Regions from separate parts of the Streptomyces sp. NBC_01635 genome, predicted to be linked through region 2. Evidence: predicted binding sites of a transcription regulator. Region 2 holds the regulator's gene; the other holds the start of a gene.
The links. Region 2 encodes HrcA, which represses chaperone genes, less so after heat shock. Its sites were predicted from a motif close to TTNGCACTCNGNNNNNCNGAGTGCNAA; they were not measured.
Positions count from the first base shown of each region.

Region 1: a site for HrcA is predicted at 2,004-2,030, ahead of groES (co-chaperone GroES). Genes of this name have one in related genera too.

Region 1 covers NZ_CP109277.1:5,479,284-5,485,077, reverse strand. The annotation lists gene groL (chaperonin GroEL) at 1-1,431, opposite strand, end outside; gene groES (co-chaperone GroES) at 1,549-1,857, opposite strand; gene OHB56_RS25705 (polysaccharide deacetylase family protein) at 2,228-3,073, opposite strand; gene OHB56_RS25700 (polysaccharide deacetylase family protein) at 3,073-3,969, opposite strand; gene OHB56_RS25695 (THUMP-like domain-containing protein) at 4,127-5,401, shown strand; gene OHB56_RS25690 (RNA polymerase sigma factor) at 5,438-5,794, opposite strand, start outside.
Region 2 covers NZ_CP109277.1:3,115,284-3,121,077, reverse strand. The annotation lists gene hemW (radical SAM family heme chaperone HemW) at 1-599, shown strand, start outside; gene OHB56_RS14715 (DUF3097 domain-containing protein) at 721-1,533, opposite strand; gene OHB56_RS14710 (MBL fold metallo-hydrolase) at 1,577-2,302, opposite strand; gene hrcA (heat-inducible transcriptional repressor HrcA) at 2,463-3,479, shown strand; gene dnaJ (molecular chaperone DnaJ) at 3,480-4,616, shown strand; gene OHB56_RS14695 (nitronate monooxygenase) at 5,033-5,794, shown strand, end outside.

The sequences.
Region 1 (5,794 bases), 2.4 Mb from region 2:
GCCGTTGCCCTTCTCGAGCTCGGCGACCTTGGAGACGATGACGTAGCCCTCGAGGCCGGCGTTCTCGGCGATCCAGCGCAGCGGCTCGACGGCGGCGCGGCGGACGACCGCGACACCGGTGGCCTCGTCGCCGGTCTTGCCGAGGTTGCCCTCGAGGACCTTGACGGCGTGGACGAGCGCGGAGCCACCACCGGAGACGATGCCCTCCTCGACCGCGGCGCGGGTCGCGGAGATGGCGTCCTCCAGACGGTGCTTCTTCTCCTTCAGCTCCACCTCGGTGGCGGCGCCGACCTTGATGACGCACACGCCGCCGGCGAGCTTCGCGAGGCGCTCCTGGAGCTTCTCGCGGTCCCAGTCGGAGTCCGTGGACTCGATCTCGGCCTTGATCTGGCCGATGCGACCGGTCACGTCCTCCTTCTTGCCGCCGCCGTCGACGATCGTGGTGTCGTCCTTGGTGACGGTGACGCGGCGGGCGGAGCCCAGCACGTCCAGGCCGACCTGGTCGAGCTTGAGGCCGACCTCCTCGGAGACGACCGTGGCGCCGGTGAGGGCGGCCATGTCCTGCAGCATCGCCTTGCGGCGGTCACCGAAGCCGGGGGCCTTGACCGCGACGGCGTTGAACGTGCCGCGGATCTTGTTGACGACCAGGGTCGACAGGGCCTCGCCCTCGACGTCCTCGGCGATGATCAGCAGCGGCTTGGAGGAGTTGGCCTGGATGACCTTCTCCAGCAGCGGCAGCAGCTCGGCGATGGAGCCGACCTTGCCCTGCGTGATGAGGATGTACGGGTCGTCCAGGACGGCTTCCATGCGCTCCTGGTCCGTCACGAAGTACGGCGACAGGTAGCCCTTGTCGAAGGCCATGCCCTCGGTGAAGTCCAGCTCCAGACCGAAGGTGTTGGACTCCTCGACGGTGATGACACCGTCCTTGCCGACCTTGTCCATCGCCTCGGCGATGAGCTCGCCGACCTGCTGGTCCTGGGCGGACAGCCCGGCGACGGCGGCGATGTCGGACTTCTCGTCGATCGGCCGGGCCGAGGCGAGCAGGTCCTCGGAGACGGCGGCGACGGCGGCGTCGATGCCCTTCTTGAGGGCGGCCGGGGAGGCGCCGGCGGCGACGTTGCGCAGGCCCTCGCGGACCAGGGCCTGGGCCAGCACGGTCGCGGTGGTCGTACCGTCACCCGCGATGTCGTTGGTCTTGGTCGCCACCTCCTTGACCAGCTGGGCACCGAGGTTCTCGAACGGGTCCTCGACCTCGACCTCGCGGGCGATCGTGACACCGTCGTTGGTGATGGTGGGGGCGCCGAACTTCTTGTCGATGACGACGTTGCGGCCCCGGGGGCCGATCGTCACCTTCACCGTGTCGGCAAGCTTGTTGACGCCGCGCTCAAGGGCGCGACGGGCGTCCTCGTCGAACTTCAGGATCTTCGCCATGGCTGCGGGAGCCCTCTCGGAAATCTGGGGTGAGAAAACACTGCGCCCCGGGCGCCCGGCTCAGTAAGCGTGTCGGGACCAGGGGCGCAGTTCGGAGCAAATCTGCTACGAGGTGACTTACTTCTCGATGATCGCGAGAACGTCGCGAGCCGAGAGGACGAGGTACTCCTCGCCGTTGTACTTCACCTCGGTGCCGCCGTACTTGCTGTACAGCACGATGTCGCCGACGTTCACGTCGAGTTCGACGCGCTTGCCGTCCTCGATCCGGCCGGGACCGGTGGCCAGGACAACGCCCTCCTGGGGCTTCTCCTTGGCCGTGTCCGGAATGACCAGGCCCGAAGCCGTGGTCTGCTCGGCGTCGAGCGGCTGGACCACAATGCGGTCCTCGAGCGGCTTGATGGCAACCTTGGAGCTGGCGGTCGTCACGATCCGACCTCCCCCTTCGGAGATCTCACGGGGTTAACTGTCTGAGGTGGCGACCAGGTGGATCCGTCGTCGCGGGTGCCGGACCTGCCCGTCGCTGTGTTGGCACTCTCCAGGGGGGAGTGCCAGAACCGAGACTATGACCGCGATTAGCACTCGGTCAAGCGGAGTGCCAATTCACTGCGTGGCGTCGCCGAGGTTTCCGGGTACGCCAGTCCGAGAAGTCGGCCTGTGTTCGAGTGCTCGTCCCCTGGGAGTCGCCGTCCCCGGACCCCCCTTCCGGCCCGAACGGTCTCGCCCTCGATCTCCCCGAGCTCCACGCGCAGGGGCACCCCCGGACGGGCCCGTTCGCCGGACGTGGTGACGGGTCCGTTCACCGGACGTAGTCCTCCAGCCTCCCGACCCTCAGCCCCTGCTCCTCCAGTTCGCGCAGCAAACGCGTCGTCCGTTCCGCAAGGGTCAGCGGCGGGGTCTCGCCCGCGGGGACGGAGATGATGTCACCGGGAGCCAGGCGGTGGGCGCCGCGGACATACGTGAGGGTGCCGTCGCCCTCCAGGGTGACCCGCCAGAGCACGACCGCCGCGATGCCGCAGTCGGCGGCGGCCCGGAGGGTCGTGGCGTCGTACGCGCCGTAGGGCGGGCGGAACAGGTGGGGGCGGATGCCGAAGCGGGACGTGAGCTTGCGCTGCTGGCCGCAGATCTCGGCGCGTTGACCGGCGTAGGGCAGGCCGCGCAGGGCGGGGTGGTCGAGGGTGTGGTTCTGCAGGCTCGCGCCGACCGAGCGCAGCCGGGCGAAGTGGCCGTAGCCGGGTCCCACCACGCTGTCCGTGAGGAACATGCTGACGGGGAGGCGGCGCCGGCGTACGAGGTCGATGAGGCGGGGGTCGCGTTCGGCGCCGTCGTCGTAGGTCAGGAAGACGACCTTGTCCCGGGTCGGGACGCGGTCGACGACGGGCGGACCGCCGGGGCCACGGCGGCTCTGATCAGAGCCGCCCTGATCCGGGCGGCCGGGCGACCGGCCGGTGCCGTCCCCAGCACCCTCCCCCTCCCTCTCCCCCGCCTCGGCCTCTTGAGCCGTCGGGCCCGCGACCGGCCGCCCGCCCGACGGTCCGCAGCCGGCCAGCGCCGCCGGAAGGGCGAGACCCGCCACCAGGAGAACCGCCGTGGCCGCCCCCCGCCGGACCCGCCGGACCCACCGGACCCACCGGACCCACCGGATCACAAGTAGTCCTCCAGGCGCCCCACCGCGTATCCCTCGGCCGTGACCTTGTCCAGGAAGCGGCGGATCATGTCGGGCATGGTGCCCTCCCATGCGCCGCGGCCCCGGAAGTGGGAGAGGACGATGTCGCCGGGGCGCAACTTCCTGTCCCACTCGCGGTACTCCCAGCGGTCGACGAAGACCTCTTCGTTCCACAGCAGGGCGTACTCGATGCCGCAGGCCTTCGCCGCGCGCAGGGTGTCCTTGTTGTAGTTGCCGAACGGCGGGCGGAAGAGGACGGGGCGCTCGCCGTACCGCTCCTCGATGACGTCCTGCATGCCGCAGATCTCGCGCTTCTGGCCGGCGTAGGACAGGCCCGGCAGGTACGGGTGGCTCAGGGTGTGGTTGTTCAGGCCGACGCCCCGGTCCTGCATCTCCCCGAAGTAGCCGTAGTCGTCCTTGATGACGTAGTCGCTGAGGAACGCGGTGTACGGGATCTTCAGCTCGTCCATCATGCGCAGGAAGGCGGGGTCCTTCTCGGCACCGTCGTCGATGGTGAGGAAGACGACCTTCTCCTCGGTGGGGACGGTGGTGAAGACCGGGGGGAGGCCCAGTCTCCGGTGGCCGTCGACCTCGAAGCCCTTACGGGTGGTGATCCCGGGTTTCTTCTCCGGCGCGGGCGGGGCGGTCAGGGGTACCTGCTTGAGCCCCCAGCGCTTCGCGACGGCCGCGCGCGCGGCGTGCGCGGCGCGCAGTTCGGGGGTGTGGGAGTCGAGTGCGCGGGCCGAGGTCGACTGGAAGGGCTGCTGCCCGCCCGCGGGCGGGACGGCGTTGGGGCCGCCCTTCCCCTCCTGGCCGCAGCCCGCGGCGAGAGGGGCGAGGGTCGCGAGGGCGAGTACGGCGACACCGGCCCGCACGCCACCCAGCGACCACCTTTTATCGTTTTGTCCTACTACTCGCATGGGGTCGGATCATGGCAGTCCTCCGCCCCGGTCCCGGCCCGACACCGCGGTCGGCGGCACACCGTCCACCGACTGGCCGACACCGGACCCGCGCCTGGCCCACAATGAGCCGGTGAACGACCGCACCGCGCCCCCCGCCCAGCCCTCCTCGCAGCCCTTCGACGCCTCGCCCCTCGCCCTGCTCCTCACCCCCGAGGGCCGCGCCCTCCTCGACGAGGTGCGCGACACCGACCCGGCCCGGGAACTCGCCGTCGCCACCCGGCTGCGCCGTGAGCATCCGGCGGAGCTGGTGTCCGCGGCGCTCGGCCAGGCCCGGCTGCGGCAGCGGGCGGCGGCGAAGTTCGGGGCCGAGGACGCCGGGCGGATGTTCTTCACACCGAACGGGGTCGAGCAGTCGACCCGGGCGAGCGTGGCAGAGTACCGGGCGGAGCGGCTGAAGGAGCTGGGGGTGACCTCGGTGGCCGACCTGTGCTGCGGGATCGGCGGGGACGCGATCGCGCTGGCCCGCGCCGGAATCCGGGTGCTCGCGGTGGACCGGGACCCGCTGACCGCGGCGGCGGCCCGTGCGAACGCGGACGCGCTGGGCCTGGCCGCGCTGATCGAGGTACGGGAGGCCGATGTCACGAAGGTGGACACGACCGGTTACGACGCCGTCTTCGTCGACCCGGCCCGGCGCGGCGGCCGGGGCCGCATCTTCGACCCCGAGGCCTACTCGCCCCCGTTGTCCTGGGCGATCGAGGCGGCCCGCGGGGCGCCCCTCGCCGCTGCCCTGAAGGTCGCGCCGGGCATCCCGCACGAGGCCGTCCCCGATGACGCGGAGGCCGAGTGGATCTCGGACGGCGGGGACGTGAAGGAGGCGGTGCTGTGGTTCGGCGCCCGGCGCGCGGCCGCCCCCGCGCGGTCGAGCCCCGAACCGGGTCCTGAACCGGGCCCCGGCGCGGTACGCGCGACCCTGCTGCCCGGCCCCCGCACACTGCTCTCCCGCGGCCTGCCCGACCCGGCGGTGCGTCCGCCCGGCCGGTACCTGTACGAGCCCGACGGCGCCGTCATCCGCGCGCATCTCGTCGCCGAGGTCGCGCAGGACCTCGACGGGGGGCTGATCGACGCGACCATCGCGTACATCACCGCCGACGAGCACCGCCGGACGCCCTACGCCACCGCCTACGAGATCACCGACCGGCTCCCCTTCAACGTCAAGAAGCTGAAGGCGCTGCTGCGTGAGCGTCAGGTCGGCATCCTGACCGTCAAGAAGCGCGGCTCGGCGGTGGAACCGGAGGAACTCCGCCGCAAGGCCCTCCCCAAACCGAACGGCCCCGCATCCGTCACCGTCTTCCTCACCCGCGTCGCCGGCGCCCCGACGATGCTGCTGGGCCATCCGGTGCGCTGACCTTCGGACCGGAAGGCGCCTCCCGCGGAGAGCCCCTCAGGCTCCCGGGGCCCCCGCCCGTCGCAGCAGCATCTCCCGTTCCCGCTCGTTCCCGGTCAGGGACGCCGCCCGGGTGAACTCGGCGCAGGCCTCCTCGGTGCGGCCGAGGCGGGCCAGCAGGTCTCCTCGGACGCTCGGCAGGAGGTGGTAGTCCCGGAGTGCCGGTACGCCGGTCAGGGCGTCGACGAGGGGGAGGGCGGCGGCGGGGCCGTCGGCCATGGAGACGGCGACCGCGCGGTTGAGTTCGACGACCGGGGACGGGGCGCGGGCGGCGAGGAGACCGTAGAGGGCGGCGATGCGGCGCCAGTCGGTGTCCTCGTAGCGGTACGCGTGTGCGTGACAGGCGGCGATGGC
Region 2 (5,794 bases):
TGGACGCGGCCCTCGGCGCGGGCCCCGACCACATCTCGGCCTACGCCCTGATCGTCGAGGAGGGCACCCAGCTCGCCCGCCGCATCCGGCGCGGTGAGGTCCCGATGACCGACGACGACGTCCACGCCGACCGGTACCTGATCGCCGAGGAGACCCTGTCGGCAGCCGGATTCGACTGGTACGAGGTGTCGAACTGGGCCACCTCGGACGCGGGCCGCTGCCTGCACAACGAGCTGTACTGGCGCGGCGCCGACTGGTGGGGCGCGGGCCCCGGGGCGCACTCGCACGTGGGCGGGGTGCGCTGGTGGAACGTGAAGCACCCCGGCGCGTACGCGGCGGCCCTGGCCGAGGGCCGCTCGCCGGGTGCCGGGCGCGAGATCCTCTCCGAGGAGGACCGCCGGGTGGAACGCATCCTGCTGGAACTGCGCCTCAAGGAGGGCGTCCCGCTGTCCCTCCTCCGCGCGGAGGGCCTTCGGGCCGCCGACAGGGCCCTCGCCGACGGTCTGCTCCAGCCGGGCCCGTACGAGGAGGGGCGCGCGGTGCTGACGCTGCGAGGGCGGTTGTTGGCGGATGCCGTGGTCAGGGATCTGGTGGACTGATCACTGGGCGGAGTGAATCACCGCGGAACGCGGGTTCGGTCTCTCACCTGGTGCGTAGGCTGCCGATCGAAGGACGCGGCGGATGTGGAGGAGCTGAGCGAATCCGGCACCTTCCCGGGCGTCAGGCCCCACCGCTTTCCGTGACGAAATCGATCAGCTCCTCCACCCGCCCCAGGAGCTCCGGTTCCAGGTCCTTGTAGGACCGCACCCGTCCCAGAATGTGCTGCCAGGCCTCGCCGGTGTTCGCCACGCGCCACCCCAGGGCCCGGCACACCCCCGTCTTCCAGTCCTGGCCGCGCGGGACGCGCGGCCAGGACTGGATGCCCAGGGACGACGGCTTCACCGCCTCCCAGACGTCGATGTACGGGTGGCCCACCACCAGGGCGTGCTCACCGGTGACCGCCTCGGCGATGCGCGACTCCTTCGAACCCGGCACCAGGTGGTCCACCAGGACCCCCAGCCGCGCGTCCGGGCCCGGACCGAACTCCTCGACGATCGCCGGGAGGTCGTCGACGCCCTCCAGGTACTCCACGACCACGCCCTCGATGCGCAGGTCGTCGCCCCACACCTTCTCGACCAGTTCGGCGTCGTGCCGTCCCTCGACGTAGATGCGCCCGGCGCGCGCCACCCGCGCGCGTGCGCCCGGGACGGCCACCGAACCGGATGCCGTACGGGTCGGCCGGGACGGACCGGCGGCGGGCCGCACCAGCGTCACCACGCGCCCCTCCCACAGGAAGCCACGCGGCTCCAGGGGGAACACCCGGTGCTTGCCGAAGCGGTCCTCCAGGGTCACCGTGCCCGCCTCGCAGCGGATCACCGCACCGCAGAATCCGCTGCCGGGCTCCTCCACCACCAGGCCTGGCTCGGCCGGCACCTCGGGGACGGGCCGGGACTTCTTCCACCCCGGGGTCAGGTCAGGAGAGTACGAGCGCATTCCGATGACGATAGGAGAAGCCGGCCCCCGTTCGGCCGAAGGGTCAGCCCGACACGCCGACACGAGCCGCGAGGGCGTCGCGCTGGGCGCGTACGAACGCCGCGTCCACCGCCGCGCCGTGGCCGGGGACGTACACCGCGTCCTCGCCGCCCAGGGCCAGCAGCCGGTCCAGGGCGCCCGGCCACTGCGACGGCACGGCGTCGGGGCCCGCCTGCGGCTCGCCGGACTCCTCCACCAGGTCGCCGCAGAACACCACCGTCGGATCGCCGGGCACCAGCACCGCGAGATCGTGCGCCGTGTGCCCCGGTCCCGCGTTCGTGAGGAGCGCCCGCCGTCCGCCGCCCAGGTCGAGCATCCGTTCGCCGGGCACCGTGTGCCGGGGGCGGACCAGCGCGTCCACCGCCTCCCGGGCCGCCCGCGCGTCCAGACCGTGGCGCTCCGCGTCCGCGCGCAGCTCCTCGCGCCCCCGCGCCAGCACCGTGTCCAGGCCCACCGCGCCGAACACCTCCGCGCCCGCGAACACCGCCGCCCCCAGCACATGGTCGAAGTGGGGGTGGGTGAGCGCGAGATGCGTCACACGCCGCCCGGCGAGCGCCTGCGCCTCGGCCCGCAACCGCGCGCCCTCGCGCAGGGAGGAACCAGCGTCCACGAGCAGCACCGCGTCCGCGCCGACCACGAGCCCCACCGTGCAGTCCCAGACCGGGAGCCGGCACCGTCCCACTCCCGGCGCCAGCCGTTCCCATCCCGACTCTTCCCAAGCCACCGTCATACCGCGACGCTAACGGCCTACGGCTTTCGCCGCGCGACGGCGTGGGACCGGCCTTGCCCAGGGAGCACCCCCCGGCCGTACACTGGGCGGGGAGACTGGCACTCGCGTGCGAAGAGTGCCAGGGAAGGTACCGGGCGGACGGCTTCTGGAGGTGTGCGTGATGCTCAGTGAACGCAGGCTCCAGGTGCTGCGCGCCATCGTCCAGGACTACGTCGGCACCGAGGAGCCCGTCGGCTCCAAGGCCCTCACCGAGCGGCACAACCTGGGCGTCTCCCCGGCCACCGTGCGCAACGACATGGCGGCCCTGGAGGACGAGGGGTTCATCGCCCAGCCGCACACCAGCGCCGGGCGCATCCCCACCGACAAGGGCTACCGGCTCTTCGTGGACAAGCTCGCCGGCGTCAAACCGATGACCGCGCCCGAGCGGCGCGCCATCCAGAACTTCCTCGAGGGCGCCGTCGACCTGGACGACGTCGTGGCCCGCACGGTGCGGCTGCTCGCGCAGCTCACCCGGCAGGTCGCCGTCGTGCAGTACCCGTCGCTGACCCGTTCGACCGTGCGGCACGTGGAGCTGCTCCCGATGGCGCCCGCGCGCGCCATGCTGGTGCTGATCACGGACACCGGGCGGGTCGAGCAGCGCATGGTCGACTGTCCGGCGCCGGTCGGCGAGGCGACCCTGGCGGATCTGCGGGCGCGGCTCAACAGCCGTGTCGCGGGCCGCCGTTTCGCCGACGTACCATCCCTCGTCGAGGACCTCCCCGAGGGCTTCGACCCCGAGGAACGCGGTACGGTCTCGACCGTGCTCTCCACTCTCCTGGAGACGCTGGTCGAGGAGAACGAGGAGCGGTTGATGATCGGCGGCACCGCCAATCTGACCCGCTTCGGACATGACTTTCCCCTGGTGATCCGGCCTGTTCTGGAGGCACTTGAGGAGCAGGTCGTGCTCCTCAAGCTGCTCGGAGAGGCGAAGGATCCGGGCGTGACCGTCCGTATCGGTCATGAGAACGCCCACGAGGGACTCAACTCCACGTCCGTCGTGTCGGTGGGCTACGGTTCGGGCGGCGAGGCGGTTGCCAAGCTCGGCGTGGTCGGACCGACACGCATGGATTACCCGGGAACGATGGGAGCGGTACGAGCAGTGGCACGGTACGTCGGACAGATCCTGGCGGAGTCGTAAGTGGCCACCGACTATTACGCCGTACTCGGCGTACGCCGGGACGCGTCGCAGGAAGAGATCAAGAAGGCCTTCCGGCGACTCGCCCGCGAGCTGCATCCGGACGTCAACCCGGATCCGAAGACGCAGGAGCGGTTCAAAGAGATCAACGCCGCCTACGAGGTGCTGTCGGACCCGCAGAAGAAGCAGGTCTACGACCTCGGCGGCGACCCGCTCCAGCAGGCCGGCGGCGGTGGCGCGGGCGGCTTCGGCGCGGGTGGCTTCGGGAACTTCTCCGACATCATGGACGCGTTCTTCGGCACGGCGTCGCAGCGCGGTCCGCGCTCGCGCACCCGCCGCGGCCAGGACGCGATGATCCGCCTCGAAGTAGAGCTGGACGAGGCCGCGTTCGGCACGACCAAGGACATCCAGGTCGACACGGCGGTCGTCTGCACCACCTGCAGCGGTGAGGGCGCCGCACCCGGCACCACCGCGCAGACCTGCGACATGTGCCGCGGCCGGGGCGAGGTCTCGCAGGTCACGCGCTCCTTCCTGGGCCAGGTCATGACCTCGCGCCCCTGCCCGCAGTGCCAGGGCTTCGGCACCGTCGTCCCGAACCCGTGCCCGGAGTGCGCCGGCGACGGACGGATCCGCTCCCGCCGCACCCTGACGGTGAAGATCCCGGCCGGTGTGGACAACGGCACCCGGATCCAGCTGGCCGGCGAGGGCGAGGTCGGCCCCGGCGGCGGTCCCGCCGGCGACCTGTACGTCGAGATCCACGAGCTGCCGCACAGCACCTTCCAGCGGCGCGGCGACGACCTGCACTGCACGGTCACCATCCCGATGACGGCGGCGGCCCTCGGCACCAAAGTGCCGCTGGAGACGCTGGACGGCATGGAGGAGGTCGACATCCGGCCCAGTACCCAGTCCGGCCAGTCGATCCCGCTGCACGGCCGGGGTGTCACGCATCTGCGCGGCGGCGGCCGGGGCGACCTCATCGTGCACGTCGAGGTGCAGACTCCGGGCAAGCTCGACGTCGAGCAGGAGCGCCTGCTGCGCGAACTCGCCAAGCTCCGTGGCGAGGAGCGCCCGCTGGGCCAGTTCCAGCCGGGCCAGCAGGGACTGTTCTCCCGGCTGAAGGACGCCTTCAACGGGCGCTGACGGAGCCGTCGGACACGGGCGGGCGCCGACGGGCGCTTTTCCGCGGGGACCGGACGAGGTCCCCGCGGTGCCCTCCCGGAAGCGGCCCGCACCGAGGGGCAGGACCGGCTTCGGACCCGATGCCGCACCGTTTCCGGCCCTTCGCCGAACCGTCCCGGTCCACCTCTGGTCCCCCCGGTCCACCTCTGGTCCCCCCGGTCCGCCTCTGGTCCCCCCGGTCCGCCTCTGGTCCCCCTCGATCCCTCTGCGGCCCTTCGTCGATCCGCACCCCCGGATCCCGCCCCTGGATCCGCCCCCGGCTCCCTGTCCGGTCCCTTTCCGGTCCCTCTGCGGCCCGTCCCCGGTCCGCTTCCGGCCGTCTCTGATCCACCCCGGTCCAATTCGGAGATGTCCGAAGGACGTGGCAACATGCCGTCATGTCCTTGGCCCTCACCGACCTCCTCCGGCACCCCGTGGTGCAGGCCCCGATGGCGGGCGGAGTCGCCGTGCCGCAGCTGGCCGCGGCCGTGTCCGAGGCGGGCGGGCTGGGGTTCCTGGCGGCCGGGTACAAGACCGCGGACGGGATGTACCAGGAGATCAAGCAGCTGCGCGGGCTGACCGGCCTTGCTTTCGGCGTCAACGTCTTCATGCCGCAGCCCGAGACCCCCGACCTCGCCGCCGTCGGCGTCTACGCCCACCAGCTGGCCGGTGAGGCCCCCTGGTACTCCACCGAGCTCGGCGACCCCGACTGCGGCCGCGACGACGGCTACGACGCCAAACTCGCCGTCCTGCTCGACAACCCGGTGCCGGTGGTGTCGTTCCACTTCGGCGTGCCCTCCCGCGACGTCCTGGACGCCCTGCGCCGCGCCGGCACGTTCACGCTGGCCACCGCCACCACCCCCGACGAGGCGCGGGCCGTGGAGGAGGCGGGCGCCGACGCGGTGATCGCGCAGGGCGTCGAGGCCGGCGGCCATCAGGGCACCCACCGGGACGACCCGGAGGCGGACGGCTCCGGCATCGGACTGCTGTCGCTGATCAGCCAGGTGCGGGAGGCCGTGGGCATCCCGGTCGTCGCGGCCGGAGGCATCATGCACGGCAGTCAGATCGCCGCCGTCCTCGCGGCCGGCGCCTCGGCGGCCCAGCTCGGCACGGCGTTCCTCGCCACCCACGAGTCCGGCGCGCACGCCCTGCACAAGCAG